DNA from 4 places in the Peribacillus sp. FSL K6-1552 genome. Region 2 is predicted to be linked to each of the others. Evidence: riboswitches for the same ligand, from Rfam matches in the RefSeq annotation. Region 2 holds a riboswitch; each other region holds the start of a gene.
What was found. Region 2 has a riboswitch for S-adenosylmethionine ahead of NST21_RS12475 (Na+/H+ antiporter NhaC family protein). Riboswitches for the same ligand answer to the same signal wherever they lie in the genome.
Positions count from the first base shown of each region.

Region 1: it holds a riboswitch for S-adenosylmethionine, as region 2 does, so the genes downstream of both, mtnK (S-methyl-5-thioribose kinase) here and NST21_RS12475 (Na+/H+ antiporter NhaC family protein) in region 2, are expected to answer to the same signal.
Region 3: it holds a riboswitch for S-adenosylmethionine, as region 2 does, so the genes downstream of both, NST21_RS07295 (Fur-regulated basic protein FbpA) here and NST21_RS12475 (Na+/H+ antiporter NhaC family protein) in region 2, are expected to answer to the same signal.
Region 4: it holds a riboswitch for S-adenosylmethionine, as region 2 does, so the genes downstream of both, NST21_RS25835 (methionine ABC transporter ATP-binding protein) here and NST21_RS12475 (Na+/H+ antiporter NhaC family protein) in region 2, are expected to answer to the same signal.

Region 1 covers NZ_JBBOST010000001.1:3,551,385-3,555,867, reverse strand. The annotation lists gene NST21_RS16995 (LCP family protein) at 65-952, shown strand; gene mtnA (S-methyl-5-thioribose-1-phosphate isomerase) at 1,144-2,193, opposite strand; gene mtnK (S-methyl-5-thioribose kinase) at 2,208-3,410, opposite strand; SAM riboswitch class I at 3,492-3,646, opposite strand; gene NST21_RS16980 (nitrilase-related carbon-nitrogen hydrolase) at 3,810-3,944, opposite strand; gene NST21_RS16975 (pyridoxal phosphate-dependent aminotransferase) at 4,385-4,483, shown strand, end outside.
Region 2 covers NZ_JBBOST010000001.1:2,572,068-2,576,550, reverse strand. The annotation lists gene NST21_RS12475 (Na+/H+ antiporter NhaC family protein) at 1-1,095, opposite strand, end outside; SAM riboswitch class I at 1,326-1,431, opposite strand; gene NST21_RS12470 (SOS response-associated peptidase) at 1,759-2,430, opposite strand; gene NST21_RS12465 (hypothetical protein) at 2,492-2,647, opposite strand; gene NST21_RS12460 (amino acid ABC transporter ATP-binding protein) at 3,071-3,826, opposite strand; gene NST21_RS12455 (amino acid ABC transporter permease) at 3,849-4,483, opposite strand, start outside.
Region 3 covers NZ_JBBOST010000001.1:1,506,336-1,510,818, forward strand. The annotation lists gene thiD (bifunctional hydroxymethylpyrimidine kinase/phosphomethylpyrimidine kinase) at 1-195, opposite strand, end outside; gene thiW (energy coupling factor transporter S component ThiW) at 164-685, opposite strand; gene tenA (thiaminase II) at 701-1,390, opposite strand; TPP riboswitch at 1,509-1,598, opposite strand; TPP riboswitch at 1,676-1,779, opposite strand; SAM riboswitch class I at 1,938-2,042, shown strand; gene NST21_RS07295 (Fur-regulated basic protein FbpA) at 2,216-2,404, shown strand; gene NST21_RS07300 (aspartyl-phosphate phosphatase Spo0E family protein) at 2,679-2,870, shown strand; gene NST21_RS07305 (GNAT family N-acetyltransferase) at 2,960-3,466, opposite strand; gene NST21_RS07310 (DUF459 domain-containing protein) at 3,701-4,402, shown strand.
Region 4 covers NZ_JBBOST010000001.1:5,361,973-5,366,455, forward strand. The annotation lists partial or broken gene NST21_RS25820 (transposase) at 1-62, shown strand, start outside; gene NST21_RS25825 (MetQ/NlpA family ABC transporter substrate-binding protein) at 210-1,043, opposite strand; gene NST21_RS25830 (methionine ABC transporter permease) at 1,059-1,727, opposite strand; gene NST21_RS25835 (methionine ABC transporter ATP-binding protein) at 1,720-2,754, opposite strand; SAM riboswitch class I at 2,935-3,047, opposite strand; gene NST21_RS25840 (O-acetylhomoserine aminocarboxypropyltransferase/cysteine synthase family protein) at 3,166-4,476, opposite strand.

The sequences.
Region 1 (4,483 bases), 980 kb from region 2:
TTAATTGCATAATACTTCAATATAAGGGGAAAAATATGGTTACTTTTACCGATGAGGTGAGGATATGAAAGAGAAGGTACTGTTCATATGTTTAATTGTCTTAATGCTGGCTGGTTGTTCATATTCGCCTGTTCCCCAACTAAGTAAGAATAAAAATACGGAAAAAAACCTTTCCATAGAAGAGAGCCAAGAAAGTATGAAAACATTTCTATTGATTGGTGTCGATTCTCGTGGAGAGGATGATTCTCGGGCAGATGCTGTGATACTAGCACGCTACTTTCCTGAGCAGCAGAAGCTAAAACTGGCTTCTATTATGCGTGATAGTTATGTGAAAATACCGGGTTATAAATACGGATATAACAAAATAAATTCTGCTTATTATTATGGTGGCAGTGAACTACTTAAGAAAACAATACAAGAAAACTTTGATGTTAAAGTCGATCATGTTGCAGTAATTGATTTTAAGGGTTTCGTAAAGATGGTTGACCTACTTGCCCCAGATGGTGTGATGGTAGATGTGAATCAGGAAATTATTGATGATATGAGCATTGAAGCCAGCACCGGTAAAAATGTATTACATGGTGAGGAAATATTGAAATATGTCCGTTTCCGACATGATGATGAAAGTGATTTTGGACGGGTCGCGCGTCAACAGGAAGTATTAGTTCAATTAAAAACGGGATTTATTAATCAAATCTCATCCTTTGAAGGGATGGTCGCCCTACCTAGTATTATTGAAAAAGGGATGTCCTACCTAGATACGGATATTGGGATGAAAACGATTATGGAAATGGGCTCTCAAGTTGTCTTCCAATCCCCAGATTCTGTAGAAACCTTAAGGATTCCAGTTGAAGGAAGCTATAAAGATGAAATATATCCCCAATCTGGAGCGGTTTTGAAAATGGACCACACTAAAAATAAGGAGGCACTTCAAGAATTTTTTTCAAGGTAAGAAGTGCTGATCACTATTTGTTAATATTTAATCAATTTTTTGAAAAATTAAGCTTGATTTAATAATATAGAATCTTTTATAAAGAACCTCGCAAGAATAAATATAAATATCATAGTAAAATGAACGAGGCGAAATCACATATGCGATTCCGCCTCGTTATGATTAGTTTCATCTAAAAGATGAAACCTGGCTCAATTGACAAAAAGCGGAATGTTTTTCACATAGTCTGGTGAAATAATACCGTTTTCTGTTATGATGCTCGTGATTAGATGATTCGGTGTGACGTCAAAGGCTGGATTGAATGTCTTTACATTATCTGGGGCTATCTTTACTCCTTGAATGAAGGTAATCTCGTCCCCATTCCGCTCCTCAATCGGGATGGATGTGCCAGATTCAAGGGAAAGGTCGAAAGTGCTTGAAGGAGCAGCCACATAGAATGGGATACCGTAATGATTAGCTAATATTGCCAATCCCAAGGTCCCGATTTTATTAGCAGTATCTCCGTTTGCCGCAATCCTATCAGCACCAACTATAATGCCATTGATTTGTTTGTGATGAATGGTATGAGCAGCCATATTGTCAGAGATTAAAGTGACGTCCACTCCGGATTGCATTAGTTCCCAAGCAGTCAAACGTGCCCCTTGCAGGACAGGTCTTGTTTCACATGCATATACCTTTATCGGAAAGGCTCTTTCTTTCGCTAGATGGAAGGGAGCCAAGGCTGTACCATAGCGAGCAGTGGCAATTCCCCCAGCGTTGCAATGCGTTAATATGGAATCTCCTTCAGCAAATAAGGATAAACCATGTTCCCCGATTTTTCGGCACATTTCTTCATCTTCTGTAAAGATTGCTTTTGCTTCCAGTATAAGTGCCTCTTTGGCAGTTGGAATACTCTTGGCTGCTTGCAAAATGTTTTCCATCCTTTTTAACGCCCAAAAAAGGTTGACTGCAGTAGGGCGTGAAGAAGCTAGTTTTTTAATATGCTTAGTTACATTTTGTTTGAATTCCCCTAAATCAGTTGAACCATCCTGATTCGCTCCAAGTGCGACACCGAATGCTGCAGTTAGACCAATTGCTGGGGCACCGCGGACCTTTAATGTCAAAATGCTGTCAAATACATCCTCAACGGAATAAAGTTTAATGAATTCTGTAATTGTAGGTAAGGCCTGTTGATTTAATAAAGTTATATGAGTATCATCCCATTGAACGGAATAAGGTAAGGCTGTTGTCGTCGTCGTCATATGTAGTTCTCCTTTTAAAGGGTTGAATAAGTAGGCAGTGTATGTTGCTTCAATGCTTCAATCACAGCTGGAACATCTAATTCTTCCCTTTTTTTAATTAAAAAAGCACCAATTTTCAATGTAGCCGTTTTGGCAGCGATTCTTGTTTCTTTATCTTCAATAACATTTAAATCTGCAACATGAGATAAGCCTATTGTTCTCCGAATCAGCTCACAGCCAGCAAAACCATATGCATCTTTTCTGAATTTAGTGAGCACATATGATAGATAACCATTTACTTGACGAAACGGACTTTTGTTTTGGGTATTCCAAAGATTAGTATATGTCTCTTCAAAAGTATCCCAAAATTCTTGGAGGTGTGTGAAAATTTCCTCTTTTCCAGCGGGATTACGTGTAACTGCCTGGAATAGAAGGTTTGCTGTGTATTGGCCAAGATCAAACCCAACTGGTCCATAAAAAGCGAATTCAGGATCAATAATCTTCGTTTCGGTATCACTTGCAAATATACTTCCCGTATGTAAATCTCCATGAAGTAAGGCTTCCTGTTCGGTTTCAAAGCTTTGTTTCAGCTTAGAGACTTCAAGTATTACTTCTTGATCATTCCAAATGCTTTTGGCAGCATCCGTCAATTCTACTTCATACTCACCCGGTAGTTCTTCAAAAAAAGGATCTGTGAAAACAAAAACTTCAGTAATTTTGCAGAGTTCAGGATTCGTGAAGTTTCGGGCCACTTCTTTTTTCGCAGACGGTTCTAAATGCAAATCAGATGTGTAAAATGCCGTTTTCGCAACATACTCACCAATATGTTTCGATAGTAATGGAAATTGATCGCCATCGATTAAGCCTGTTCTCGCTATTTTTAAGTGTGAGAGGTCTTCCATGATTGTGATAGCAAGCTGTTCATCTGAATAATAGACTTGCGGTACAAATTCGGGACAATAGCTCTTAAAATGGATAAGTGCATTTGCTTCAATTGCAGCCCTTTTTAAGGTCAGCGGCCAACTTTCACCAAGTACCTTTGCATAAGGAACCGCTTGTTTGATTATAATTCCTTTTTTTGTGGCTGTGTCTGTAATATGAAAAACATAATTTAAGTTTCCATCGCCTATCTCTCTACATTTTAAAGTGGCATCTGTTTTGACCAACCCTAGTTTTTTTGCAAGGGTTATTGCAGTTTCATTTGACAGTAATTCAAAGTTCGAATGGTTTAAAGTCATTATTTTCCCCTCCAAATATATAAAAATAATAATGAAAAAGCCTCTTTCATATAGAAAGAGGCAGAAGTTTTAGCTTCGGACCTCTTATCTTCCAGAAATATTGCTTTCTGGTGGAATTAGCACCGTGCCCTGTGGATTTATAATCCGGCGGAAACTCCGCCCCATTTCACAATGGTATTACAGTCGGTTGCTGGGCTTCATAGGGCCTTTATCCCTCAGCCTGCTCTTGATAAGAGTAAATGTAAATGTAAATGTTTTCTGAAATTTTAATCTTCGGGAAAATAATATCAACTTTTTAAATAGTTTGTCAATGGGTAATTTAATAATAATCCGCACGAAGTTCTTCGAATTCAGTTTTGTTACATGCTTCCGTTACTTTTGAGAGGTCCAGGGTACCTGTTAGGAGTTCTTTCTTTTGCCGGCTTCACTTACGATATTCCCCCATGGATCTATAATCAGGGATTGTTCGGCAAATATTTTATTAAAATCGGACCCTGAACGATTTAATGCTAAAACGTAGGCTTGGTTCTCCATGGCACGGCTGACCCTATATCGGTCCCTAATGATCGAGCCTCGGTTTGGGCCACTCGGCGGATACGAATAGAACTTGCGCACCTTTTGAACGGTATGGACTCACTGCCATCCTTGTATACGTATGTTATAAAAAATGAATGTAATCGTTTTTTCTGCTTCTTCATCCGCAATCTCATTCAATCTAGTTAAGTCGTATCCAACTGTTCAAAGTTCAGGTAAAATAACTATATCTGGTTTAGATTAGCCGGCTTTTTCTATCCTTTTGTTCTGCGAAATGAAAATTAATATATGGTTATCCAAAGGCAATATCCATTTGGTGGAATGAGATTTTCCATTTCATTTTTTTAAATCTCTATATGTAAAAAAGCACTTTACAAGACTATGATAAACATATATCATTTGTGACTAGAATTTCAAGAAATTTCAGAGAAGGTGTTTAAATGATGCAATTCGAAAAATCCAGACAGCTTCAGGAACTACCCAAGCAGTTTTTTGCTTCTCTAGTTGCAAAAGTTAAGGCAATTACAGAGCAAGGTCAT
Region 2 (4,483 bases):
TTTACGGGGATCGATGCCATACTTTTCCGCAATGTTTTTGGCTAGCGGACCGGCAATGATAATAGAAATCGTGTTATTTGCCGTAGATAGATTTGTCAAACCGACCAGACCGGCAATGCTGAATTCAGCACCTTTTCTTGATTTGCTATTACGGGTCACGACGTGGAGAAGATAATCGATGCCGCCGTTATGTTTGATGACTGACACCATACCAGCAATTAAAATGGCAAGAAAAGAGATCTCATACATTCCCGCCATTCCATCCCCAATTTTTTGAATGACTCCCATCAGTTGATAACTACCATCCGCTAACCCGATAATTCCGGCAAACACAATACCGATGGAGAGGACAAGGAACACATTGACTCCAGCTAATGCAGTGATCAAAACGCAAAGATAAGGTAGAATCTTCACCCAATTATAGGAATGTTGAGAGATAGCTGCTTGTTCACCCATTGTTAAAAAACCAAGGATGACACATGTGATGATGGCCGCAGGTAAAACAATGAAAAAATTCACTTTAAACTTATCCTTCATTTTCGTTCCCTGCGTTCGAACAGCTGCGATTGTCGTATCTGAAATGAAAGATAGGTTGTCACCAAACATCGCACCACCAATAACGGCAGCCATTGAAAGGGCAAGCGAAATATCGGTTTGTTCACTAATTCCTACACCTATAGGTGCTAGCGCTACGATTGTTCCCATGCTTGTCCCCATAGATAGAGAAATAAAACAAGCGATAATGAAAATACCTACCATTAATAGATTTTGCGGAAAAACCGATAACGCAAGATTCACCGTTGATTCTACCGCACCCATTCCATTCGCCACTTCTGAAAAAGCACCGGCCAAAAGGAAAATGATAACCATTAACATAATATTGGAGTCCCCGGCACCTTTACAAAAGATTTCAACTTTTTGATTGAAAGACTCTTTTCGATTCATTGCCAATGCAGCCGCTGATGCAATCGCAATCGCCACAATCACCGGAAATGAATAAAAATCTCTTGTAATAACCCCGGAACCTATAAATAAAATTAAAAAAACGACAAATGGGACTAAAGCCCAAGGATTCCCTTTATTGTTTGTACTCATGATGAACACCTCTTTTTATTTTTCCCATGACAAATATGTCACAGCCCTTTTTCATTGAACTAATTCGGTAAAAAAATTCTAGTAAGATCCAGCATTTCTTTCATATTATTGTAAGCATGACTCCAAAAGCATAATAGCCAATACAAAGCTAAAGCTAAACCCTTGAACGTGAAAAAAGACCTCTTCTATTAAACAATAAGAAGAGGTCTTTTAATCTATAAAAAACACCCTCCTCATCTTTCAGGCGTATTCGCCTGCTGGATTTGGCACAGCACTCCTATTAAGTCTGCTGCCGAGACATCTTCGGGCCAGTCCCTCCGTCTCTCTTGATAAGAAGATCCAAATTACGTAATGATATTATCAAATGTTCCGATGTCTACGAGTAAAGAATCAGGCAGGTTAACAAGTTCACTGCATTGTTCATTGCTAAGTTGTCTTTTTGCAGCCCTAGCTTTTCATCCATTCACTCTAGGAAAGTGACATCGATACCCGCATCGAAAAGCAAATATAAGAGTACAGTATTTTGTGTATTTCCGCAAGGTGTAGCCTAAAGTATTTTATAAGGAGGTTTTTTCAAATGAGTAAAGAGGAACTTATGAACGATGATAAAGTACTTCATCTTTAATAGGAAAAGAGAAAAACAAAAAGAGGTCCTAGGACCTCTCAGCAAATTTGGTGTATTAACTTAGGTGAATTATTTTTAGGTGAGTTCACATCAGTTGATACCTCAAAAGCTTCCATCTGTTCAGTATCAAATGATTTTAAGTATTGCTGCAGATATGCAGTATCATTAATTGAAGGATCCAGCCAAGTCTTTTCATCTTCAGGTTTAAGTATAACTGGCATGCGATCATGAATACTAGTCATTAGCTCATTCGGAGTAGTGGTAATAACTGAGCAGGAATATATCGTGATACCTTCAGGTGATTTCCATGATTCCCAGAGACCAGCCATTCCAAATGGGGCATTACTTTTAAGTTTTATTCGCATAGGTATTTTTCGTTCTGGTGCCTTCTTCCACTCATAAAAAGAGTCGGCAAGTATCAAACACCGTTTCTTCTTATACGAATTCTTAAAACTTGTTTTCTCAGCAATGGTCTCCGCTCGGGCATTAATCATCTTGTAGCCCATTTTCTCATCTTTTGCCCAGTAAGGTATGAGTCCCCAACGAAGATATCCAAGTCGATTCCTAGATCCGTCATTAATAACGGATAAGACAGAGTGAGAAGGTGCTATGTTGTAGCTGAATTGGTACTCGGCATTAAATGGAGCTTGAATATCAAACCTGTCAATTATTTCTTCAATGTCAGTGAAAAGGGTGAAACGCCCGCACATAATATCGCCTACTGTTTTAAGATTTATTATGATTGTAACAAATGGAGAGTTCAGTAACAAATTAGCGTTCTAAAATCCTAATGTCAGTAAAAGGTTGATTAAATAATTCGCTAGTAATCAATAGTGTGCCAAGGACTTCTCTTTCATCTTCAGCTTTAATAATTTCTGACAGAATTAATGTGCTGCCATTCTTAACTGTAACATTATATTCATTCAAAGTTTCACCCCCTGATAAGACTTGATAATTGTTATTATAAACCAAAAACTCACTTGTAAAAACTAAAGAGCACCGTCATCAATTAACTAAACGAAAGGAGAAAAGCATTGAAAACATACGTTCAATTATGCATTTTTTTAATCTAGTGATCAAGTGAAGCGTTAATTTCATCTCGTAGGATTACTAGTTATTTACACGAAATCCCCAACCAGGTTCTCATAGTTAATTCGTTTTTTGTCTACTTCATATAGGCTACACTAAAGCCCATAATTTCGTTGATTATTACTGAATGATTTATTATTTCAACACAAGTATGCGCTCGTTTTAATTACTTATATGTATAGAGTGATCGCTATTAATCTATAACTGGGGATCAGCTTCAAAAATTCACCCTTTTCTTATTAACTTAATTTCATTTAAAAATTAAATGTAAAAAATATAATCCTCTGGTAAGACCCTTTTTAAGAACTTCTTTGTTCTTTCTTCTTTTGGTTTCACAAAAATATCTTTAGGTGATCCTTCTTCTACTACTACACCAGCATCCATAAATATTACTCTGTTTGCTACATCCTTTGCAAAAGACATTTCATGCGTGACTACTAACATGGTTGTTCCTTCTTTTGCTATTTGCTTCATTACTGTTAAAACTTCACCGACTAGTTCAGGATCAAGTGCAGAAGTTGGTTCGTCAAATAGAATAATGTCAGGATTTAAAGCAACTGCTCTCGCAATACCAACCCTTTGTTGCTGACCACCTGATAGTTCAATAGGGTAAGCATTGTATTTTTCTGACAGACCTACTTTATCTAATGCTTTTTTACCAATCTCATTTGCTTCTGCTTTCGCAATCTTCCTTCCAATAACAAGACCTTCTGTCACATTTTCTAATGCCGTTTTATTATTAAACAGATTATAATTTTGAAATACAAAAGCTATCTTTTGCCTAATTCCATGAATCGCCTTTTTTGATGCTGTTTTAAGATTTACATCAATATCCCCAAAAATTGCATGTCCTTGATCTGCTTTTTCAAGAAAGTTAATGCATCGAAGTAATGTTGTCTTTCCTGAACCGCTTGGGCCCAGAATTACTACCACGTCACCCTTTTCTATTTTTAAATCTACACCTTTTAAAATCTCATTTTCTCCGAATGATTTATGGATATTTGTAATTTCTAACATCATGGCCACCTCCTGCTTCATTTCAAATACCTACTGCTCTATACCTACTTAAACGTTTTTCATACAGCTTAAATAAATACTCTACTAAACTACATAAAATCAGGTATACAAGAAAAATATCAATATAAGCCTCAACATAATTGTAGCCTACATTGGCAGCTACCTTGGCTCTTAGAGTAATTTCTTGCAATGACAACGCATATCCTAGAGATGTTGCTTTAATTAGATTGACTGTTGCTGTACAAATATTTGGTAATGCTACAACTAATGTCTGTGGAATGATAATTCTTCTAAATGCTTGGACATTTGTTAATCCGACTGAATAAGCAGCTTCTAGTTGTCCCTTACTCACTGTGCTTATTGCTGAACGAAACACTTCTATTAGAATAGCTGTCGTATTCAATGAAAAAACAATGAATGCGTACCAAATCGGATTTACATCGTATACATTCATTTCGATGTTATACTTATCAAATATCGAAGCTAGCAATAAGGGTACACTGCTATAAATAATAAAAATTTGAATTATGACAGGAGTTCCTCTTACAAAGGAAACATATATCTGTGCTACACGATTTAAAACCGGAATTTGATTTATTCTTGTTAAAGCAAGCAAAAATCCTAACGGAAGCGCAACAAGTAAAGCTACAATTGTAA
Region 3 (4,483 bases), 1.1 Mb from region 2:
AATAGCTGCAATTTGATCCGTGATGATACCTGTATCTATAGCTTGTACTGAACGTACCTCCATTGTATTTTGTGCCGTTACAGCTGTAATGACAGACATTCCAAAAACCCCATGTGCAGAAAATGTTTTTAAATCGGCTTGTATTCCAGCACCGCCCCCTGAGTCAGAGCCTGCGATGGTTAACGCTGTTTTCATAAAAAAACCCCTTCATATAATTATTTTTTAAAAGTATTTTCAGTAATATGAAAGCTAAAATGGCACCTGCGAATGAACTAAGCATAAAAGCTGGTAAAAAACCAAAAATAGCTGCTTTTTCTCCCAATAGGAGGACAGCAAGTGGATAACAAGCTAGGGATCCAAGAATGCCGGTCCCTATCACTTCCCCTAAACAAGCGAATTTCAAGCTTTGTGTTTTTCGATAAAGGACGGCAGCCAATAGTGCACCGATCATGCTGCCCGGAAAGGCGAAAATTGAACCTGTACCAGACATGTTTCTAATGATAGAAACTAAAAAAGCTTGTGTTACCGCATAAGCAGGTCCCAATAAAACGGCTGTCATGACATTTGCCAGATGCTGAATCGGAAAGATTTTTGCAAATCCGGCCGGGATGAAAATGAATGAACTAGTTATGGTAGTAATGGCCGTGATCATGGCAGTCAACGTCATTTTCTTGATTGGATTCATCATCATGCCAACATCCTACAGTGGCCAATCCTGCTCATTTTGAACCATATCCCAGAATAAATATTCATAACGGGAAGTCACCAAAAAATGCTTCTCTAATCTAAGAAGTTCCTTTTCAGGCATGCCTTCTGTTAACTCTTCCAACAAAGCAATCAGCCATTTGTGTGCTTCACCGAATTCAGGAGACGAATATGATTTAATCCAATCAGCATAGCGATTGTTTTCTAATGCTTCACCATTTTGTTCTTTTAATAGCAAACCGATCTCATAATAATCCCAAGCGCATGGAAGGAGGCAGGCGATCAGGTCGGCCAAAGTCCCATTTTGGGCTGCATTTAGCATGTAACCCGTATAAGCTAGAGTGGTTGGAGTAGGTTCTGTATTTTCCAATTCGATTGAGCTGATTCCGAATTCCAAAGCATAATGTCGATGGATATCCATTTCTACTTGAAGGGTTTCATTCAAAATACTTGCAAACTTAGCCATGGTTTCGAGATTATGAGCTTTGATGACTCCTAACGCAAAGAGTTTGGAATAATCCATAAGATAGATATAGTCCTGCTTTAGGTAATAGGCAAATTTCTTTTCTGAAAGCGTCCCATCTCCAATCGCCTGAACAAAGGGATGTGTATGGTTCCTTTTCCAGATTCCTTTTGCCCGTTCATGAAGTCTATCACTGAAGGTTTCTAATTTTGTATTCTCCATGGTACATCCTCCTTGAAATTTAAAATTTACTAAAATTGTAAAGTGTGCATACACTATCTGATCAACAAAAAAACCGCTCTCTGAAAGAAAGCGGCTGTTACCGAGGAAGAAGCAAATTCCTTCTTACAGCCTGCTTCCCTCCGCTGGTATGACCAGATCAGGTGCAAAGGGTTTGATTCTCAGCAAAAGTGCTCCCCTAGCAGTCTAATTATTCACTTTTTCCATCTAAAAAAAAAACCGCTCCTGAAAAACGGAGCGGGGCAGATGGATAAAGTCCTGTGTTTAAGACGATATCATCCACTTCCCTCCGCCGGTATGATCCGGTTCAGGTTCAAAGGGTCCGGAACAAATTCCATCTCAGTCTTAAAAAGACTCCCCTAGTGGTGTGAATGTATGTAATTACTGACATCATATCAGAAAGCCAGGAAATTGCAACCCAATTTGAATGGGGTCTATAGAGAATACCTATCAAAAAAAGGGAGAACCATGTGATTGACTTTTGAAGAATATTGGGATAAAATCATGTCTACATCATTTATATATTGAATTCTTATCCAGAGAGGTGGAGGGACTTGGCCCAAAGAAACCTCGGCAGCAGACCCATTTTGGGAACTGTGCTACATCCAACAAGCATACGCTTGGAAGATAAGAAGAGCCGAACGGACAACTGTAAGCCTCTTCTTGAATTAGAAGAGGCTTTTATTTTTGTGAAATAACGTTTAGTAACATAATAGAAAAGATATAATTTGGTGAAAATGAAACCTGTTACTACAATTTAGCTCATATGAAAGCGGGCTGATGAAGACAAGGAAAGGAGCCATTTACATGGCAGAATTATTTAAGAGAATTGAACAGAGGAAGGCATTGCTGATTGAAGAGTTATTAGCGAATGGAGTTTATAAAACCTCTGATGAAAGACATCTTTATGATGTTCCTTTAAAAGTGCTTGAAGATGAATATAAGATTGTTATAAATAGACCTAATATCGAGTCTCCTTCAGAGTGGATGACATAGTAAGAGTTCTTAAAATACTTTACTATCTTAAAATATTATTTAATCTGATGAATATTATTAAAGCATTCGCAGTGTACATGAGTGAATGCTTTTTTATATTTGTCTAGAATATAAAATGTCACAAAAAAGACACAAACAGGGAGTAGAATAGGCTTTTTGTCACATTTATTTTGTGGAATAACACATTTTAATTTCCATATATGGTTGATTTTAACTACTTATTTCCTTATCATAAAAGGTGTAAGAAAATTGAATAAATAGGAAGTGACTATAGATGCCCCCACAGATAACCGTAGAAAGAATAGAAGAAAAGAGACGGGAAATGATTAAATTGGCAGCTGATTATGGTTTTACAAGCCTTCTAACTGTTCAAGCAAGTCAAGAATTGGATTCGCTGTTAAATGCTATAACAAATAAAAGAAAATCAGAATATTTTTTGCTTAAGAAATTTTATAGTGACTTTTAAATTTCGTCAGTGACTTTAAAATAGATTCCTTCATTTAAACTAAAAAAGGCTACTGCTGAATGAAGGCAATAGCTTTTAAGTAATGAAATTCAAATATTAACACGCTTACCAAGGATTACTAAATCTCGTTCAATACCATCTAGCTCGGCAACTTGAGGTAAATGCGCCCATTCTTCAAAACCGAATTTAGAAAACAGTCTTATGCTCGGTGTATTGTGAGCAAATATAAAACCAAGTAGTGTCTTAACTCCTAATTTTGGACTCACTTCAATTGCCTTTTGAATCGAAATTTGTCCAATTCCTTTTCCCCGGAAATAATCATCAATATATATGCTGATCTCGGCAGTGGAATCATAGGCTGGCCTACCATAGAAAGATTGAAAACTCATCCATCCAGCAGTTTTTCCTTCGAATGTAATAATATAAAGCGGTCGTTTTTCTGAATGATGTTCCTCAAACCATTTAAGCCTCGATTGCACTGAAACAGGTTCTGTATCTGCAGTAACCATCCTTGAAGCAATAGTCGAATTATATATTTCGACTACTCTTGGTAAATCTGTTAGTTCTGCATCCCTAAACTCTATATACTGATCCATCATTTTAACTCCTATCCTTATTATGTATACAATCTCCAGAAACAGGGGATTCCCACCCTATTTATGAATAAAAGGAGGTTGACGAAAACCCGTTCCATTGAATGCATTTATTGTATCATACACTTTTTACAGTTTATCTGACAATTCATTTTTTTGCATGTTAAGTATGTTCATTTTTGGGGTAATTACAAGATAAAATACTTCATAGTAAATACATTACATAAGGAGAAACAAATGAAAAAAATAGTAGGTTTATTTGTAATTGTACTAGTTATTTGTTTTGCTGCATATAAGTTTCAGGCTTCAGAGTCGGAAGATGAGCAAGATGTGATGGCTTTTGGAGATTCGTTAACCTATGGAAAAGGTGATAAGGATGGGGAAGGTTATGTAGAAGGTCTGGAGGATGAATTGAATAACCCTGATTCTGAAAAAAAAGTCCGTTTTTGGAATTACGGTATTAAAGGCCAGGAAACAGATGGTGTCATTGATCAGCTTGAAGATAATCAAATTAACACGAAATTAGACAAAGCCGACACGTTTATTGTTTATATTGGAACAAACGACTTGATTAACAGTAATGGAGGTAACTTGAAAAAAATAAGTGATCAAAAAATAAATGATGGTAAACGAGAGTATATCGACCATCTAAATAAGATTCTTTCTACACTATTAAAGAAAAACAAAAAAGCGGATATACTTGTAGTTGGGCTGTATAATCCAAAAAAAGATGATCAACGACTTGAAAAGCACGTTCATGATTATAACCAATCAGTAAACGAGGTAGTAAACGAGGATAAAAGAATGATATTTATCCCTACAAATGATTTATTTGAAAATAAAAAGAAAAAAGAGTATTTCAGTGATAAAATTCATCCAAATGAAAAAGGGTATCAGCTCATTACCAATCGGATTTTAGAGAGCTATGATTTCAAATAAATTCAATAAAAGTGCACAGAAGCAATACTTCTGTACACATGGTTTATTATATATAAATCGGACCCTGTTTCATTGAAGGCG
Region 4 (4,483 bases), 2.8 Mb from region 2:
TCACTGCCATGAATTTAAAGAAGATAGCCAATTGGACATGGCAAGGTCCAAGAATGGCTTAATAAAGTGGGCTCGTAGAGGCCCAATCTCTTAATCTTGAGCAAAATTCAAAGGGAATTTCAAAAGGGGTCCGGAATTAAAACATTCCGAGCCCCTTTTGTCTACAAACTGAACGACCTGAAGATTTCCAGGTCGTTCTTTACCATAAATTATTTAGTTGGTACGACTGCACCTTTGTATTCCTTTAGAATAAAATCTTGAATTTCTTTAGAATGTAATACTTCTACTAGCGTTTTGATTTCTTCTTTATTTTCATCACCTTTGTTAACTGCAATAACGTTCACATATGGTGATTCAGAGTCTTCAATAGCAATTGAATCTTTAATCGGATTCAATCCAGCGTCAATCGCATAGTTAGAGTTTATTAAAACGGCATCCCCTTCGCCATTCTCATAAATTTTCGGAAGTAAAGCTGCTTCATAATTCGCATCAAATTTAAGTTTTTTCTTATTTTCAACAATATCTTTTGTTGTAGCTGTCGTTTTATCGATGCCTTCTTTTAATGTAATCAGGCCATTTTTTTCTAATAGAGATAACGCACGTCCGTGGTCAGCAACAGAGCTGCTCATAATAATTGTTGCGCCTTCCGGAAGTTTATCAATGCTTTTATATTTTTGTGAATATAGAGCAATCGGCTCGATATGAATTCCACCAGCATTAACGAAGTCATATCCATTTTCTTTAATTTGCCCCTCTAAATATGGAATGTGTTGAAAGTAGTTAGCATCCAATTCTTTATCGTTTAAAGCCTTATTCGGTAAAACATAATCTTGGAAAGGTTTAATTTCCAATTCAATTCCTTTTTCTTCAAGAAGAGGTTTAGCTTTTTCAAGAATCTCAGCATGCGGAACATTGGATGCACCTACAACTAATTTTTTCGTTTCCTTTTCTGTATCGCTGCCGCTGTTGTCCTTATTGGTTCCACAAGCAGCAAGAGTAATCGATAAAACAAGTACTAATGCAAATCCTAAAAACTTTTTCATCCTATTCATCTCCCTTTATCTTTTGTCTAATTTAGATGTAATCACATCTCCAATAATTTGAATAATGAAGACGATAATTAGTATTACAATCGTCGCTACAAGTGTAACGTCATTGTGACTCCTTTGATAGCCGTCTAGATAGGCCAGATTACCAAGCCCGCCTGCACCGATAACCCCTGCCATTGCTGTATATCCGACCAATGCAATCGATGTTACCGTAATCCCTGAAATAAGTGCTGGCATCGATTCTGGAAGAAGTACCTTCCAAATGATCGTGCTCGTTTTCGCTCCCATTGATTTAGCCGCTTCAATTACACCTTTATCGATTTCACGGAGGCCGATTTCAACCATACGTGCATAAAATGGTGCCGCCCCGATAATAAGGGCTGGTAATGCTGCATCCTCACCGATCATAGAACCGACAAGAAATTTTGTGAAAGGTATGAGCAACACAATTAAAATAAGGAATGGTATAGAACGGAAAATATTAACAATAGCACTCATAATCGTGTTAATTACCCGATTTTCCCACATATTACCTTTCCCTGTTAAAAACAGGACTAACCCTAGTAGTATGCCTATAAAAAAGGTTGCTAGTACTGAGATACTAGTCATATAAAGTGTTTCTTTTGTTGCTTCAATAATGTCTTCCCAATCTACATTCGGTAATAATTCTTCAAGCATGAGTAATCACCTCCACGCCTACATGCTGTGCTTTAATGAATTCGATTGCGCGGAGCATTTCATCCTCATTGCCATCAAGGTGGATAAATAACGTTCCATATGAACCACTTCTAGTTTGAGATATTTTTCCTTGAACGATATTGACATCCAACTCAAAGTTACGTACCAGCTTAGTAATTAACGGACTCTCTGCATGATCTCCTACGAACGTCAATTGAATTACTTTTCCTGCCGGATAGCGTTCCAGCAAGTGTTCCATTGTTTCTTTTGTTTCTTCAGGCTCTGTTACCTGTTGAACGAAACGCTTCGTCATTTGTTCTTTCGGATTCTTGAAGACTTCCAGGACAGGTCCTTGTTCAACTACTTGACCACTTTCCATTACTGCCACGCGGTGACAAATTTTACGGATGACGTGCATTTCATGTGTAATCAAAACAATCGTTAGACCAAGACGCTTATTGATGTCCACAAGCAATTCAAGTATTGAATCGGTTGTCTGCGGGTCTAAAGCAGACGTCGCTTCATCGCACAGTAGCACTTTAGGATTGTTAGCAAGAGCCCTAGCAATCCCGACCCTTTGTTTTTGCCCTCCGCTTAATTGCGAAGGATATGCCTTTTCTCTTCCTTCAAGCCCAACTAACTTAATTAATTCATTCACACGCTTGATACGCTCGTTTTTCGAAACCCCTGCAATTTCTAGAGGAAACGATATATTCTCCTGAACGGTTCTAGACCATAATAAATTAAAATGTTGAAAGATCATGCTGATTTCTTGTCGAGCTTTACGTAGCTTAGCACCTTTGATTTTGGAAATTTCTTTATCAGCCACCACAACGGATCCTTCTGTTGGTGTTTCCAATCCATTAAGCATCCTGATCAAAGTACTTTTCCCTGCTCCGCTGTAGCCAATAATACCGAAAATCTCGCCTTTATTTATTTCAACATTAACATTATTTACAGCCTTAATCGTGTCGCTGCTTCCTTTTCCTGTTCGGAATAGCTTACTAACTTTTGTCAATGTAATCATTAATACTCACCTCTTTTATCCAATAAAACCTATGAACTTAGTTGATTTATCTTCATTATCAGCCTGTAAATATGTTTTAAAACCGTTTTTCAATATTGCTATACATGTAAAGGTTTTCCCAAACTAAATAGAAAAAACCTTTCTGCATGAGCAGAAAGGCAGGTGAAAAAGCAGGCCTTTCTCTCATCTTCCAAAGCGATTAAACTTTGTGTGAATTGGCACCTTTCCAAGGAAATTTCCTTGTCGGTTGCCGGGTTTCATCGGGCACATCCCTCCACCTCTCTTGATAAGAGCTAATATATAGAATATTTTGTACATCATTAAGTTCTTTAGTATGGAGAAATTTTATCATAGATAAAAAAGGAGCGCAATGTATAATATTTCTAGGAAAGAATGAACAGGTCTTTTTTATTAAACAGTTTTAGAAGTTAAGGAGACAATATTCGTCGCTTTTTCAATTGCCTGCTCTAAATCTTCTATTAAATCCTCTACGTTTTCTATACCAATCGATATGCGCACTTGATCAGCACTTACACCTGCTTTTGCTAAACCTACATCATTTAATTGTTGATGGGTCGTACTAGCAGGGTGGATAATTAAACTTTTAGCATCCCCTACGTTGGCTACATGCGACCATAATTCTACCGAATTGATAAGTTTTGCTCCAGCTTCGCGTCCACCTTGAATTCCAAAAGTCACAACAGATCCTGCTCCCTTAGGCAAATATTTGTCCGCCAGCGCTTTATCAGGGTGACTTCCATTACTAGGGTGCGAAACCCAGTTCACGGCAGGATGATTTTCCAAATATTGAATAACAGACTTAGTGTTCGAAAGATGCTCTTTCATTCTCACATGCAACGTTTCTAGCCCCAGCGTAAACTGGAACGCGCTTTGAGCACTTAACGTCGGCCCTAAATCACGAAGTAATTGCACACGAGCTTTTGTGATAAAGGCAGCAGGGCCGACTGCTTCAGAGTATACAATCCCATCGTAGCTTGGATCTGGTTCCGTAAAGCCAGGGTAGTTTGGTGAGTTCCAGTCGAATTTGCCCCCATCCACGATGATGCCTCCTAAGGTGGTTCCATTTCCCAAGAGCCATTTTGTAGCAGAGTGGATGACAATGTCCGCTCCAAAATCAATTGGCCGGCAAAGGTACGGGGTAGCAAAGGTATTATCGATAATGAGTGGTATGCCCGCATTGTGAGCAATGTCCGCTACAGCTTCAATATCAAGAATCCTTAGACTTGGATTTCCAATTGTTTCCGCAAATATAGCCTTCGTTCTAGGCGTGATGGCTTTTTTGAAATTTTCAGGGTCATCAGGAGAGACGAACTTCACTTTTATCCCATATTTAGGAAGAGTATTTTCAAAAAGATTATACGTACCGCCATACAATGTAGAAGCGGACACTATTTCATCTCCTGCACCAGCAATATTTAGGATTGACAGTGTAATGGCAGCCATTCCACTTGCTGTTGCCAGTCCGCCGATACCACCTTCCAACAAGGCCATTCTTTCTTCGAAAACACTGACCGTAGGATTATGAAGTCGTGTATAAATATAGCCATTTTCCTTTAAGCCAAATAAATTTGCTGCATGGTCAGTATCTTTGAACAAGTATGCATTGCTCTGATAAATAGGCACTGCACGTGCACCCGTTTCATCTACTTGAAGACCTCCGTGAACACTCAATGTTTCGAAACGCAACTTTTTCTCTGCCATAAGATTT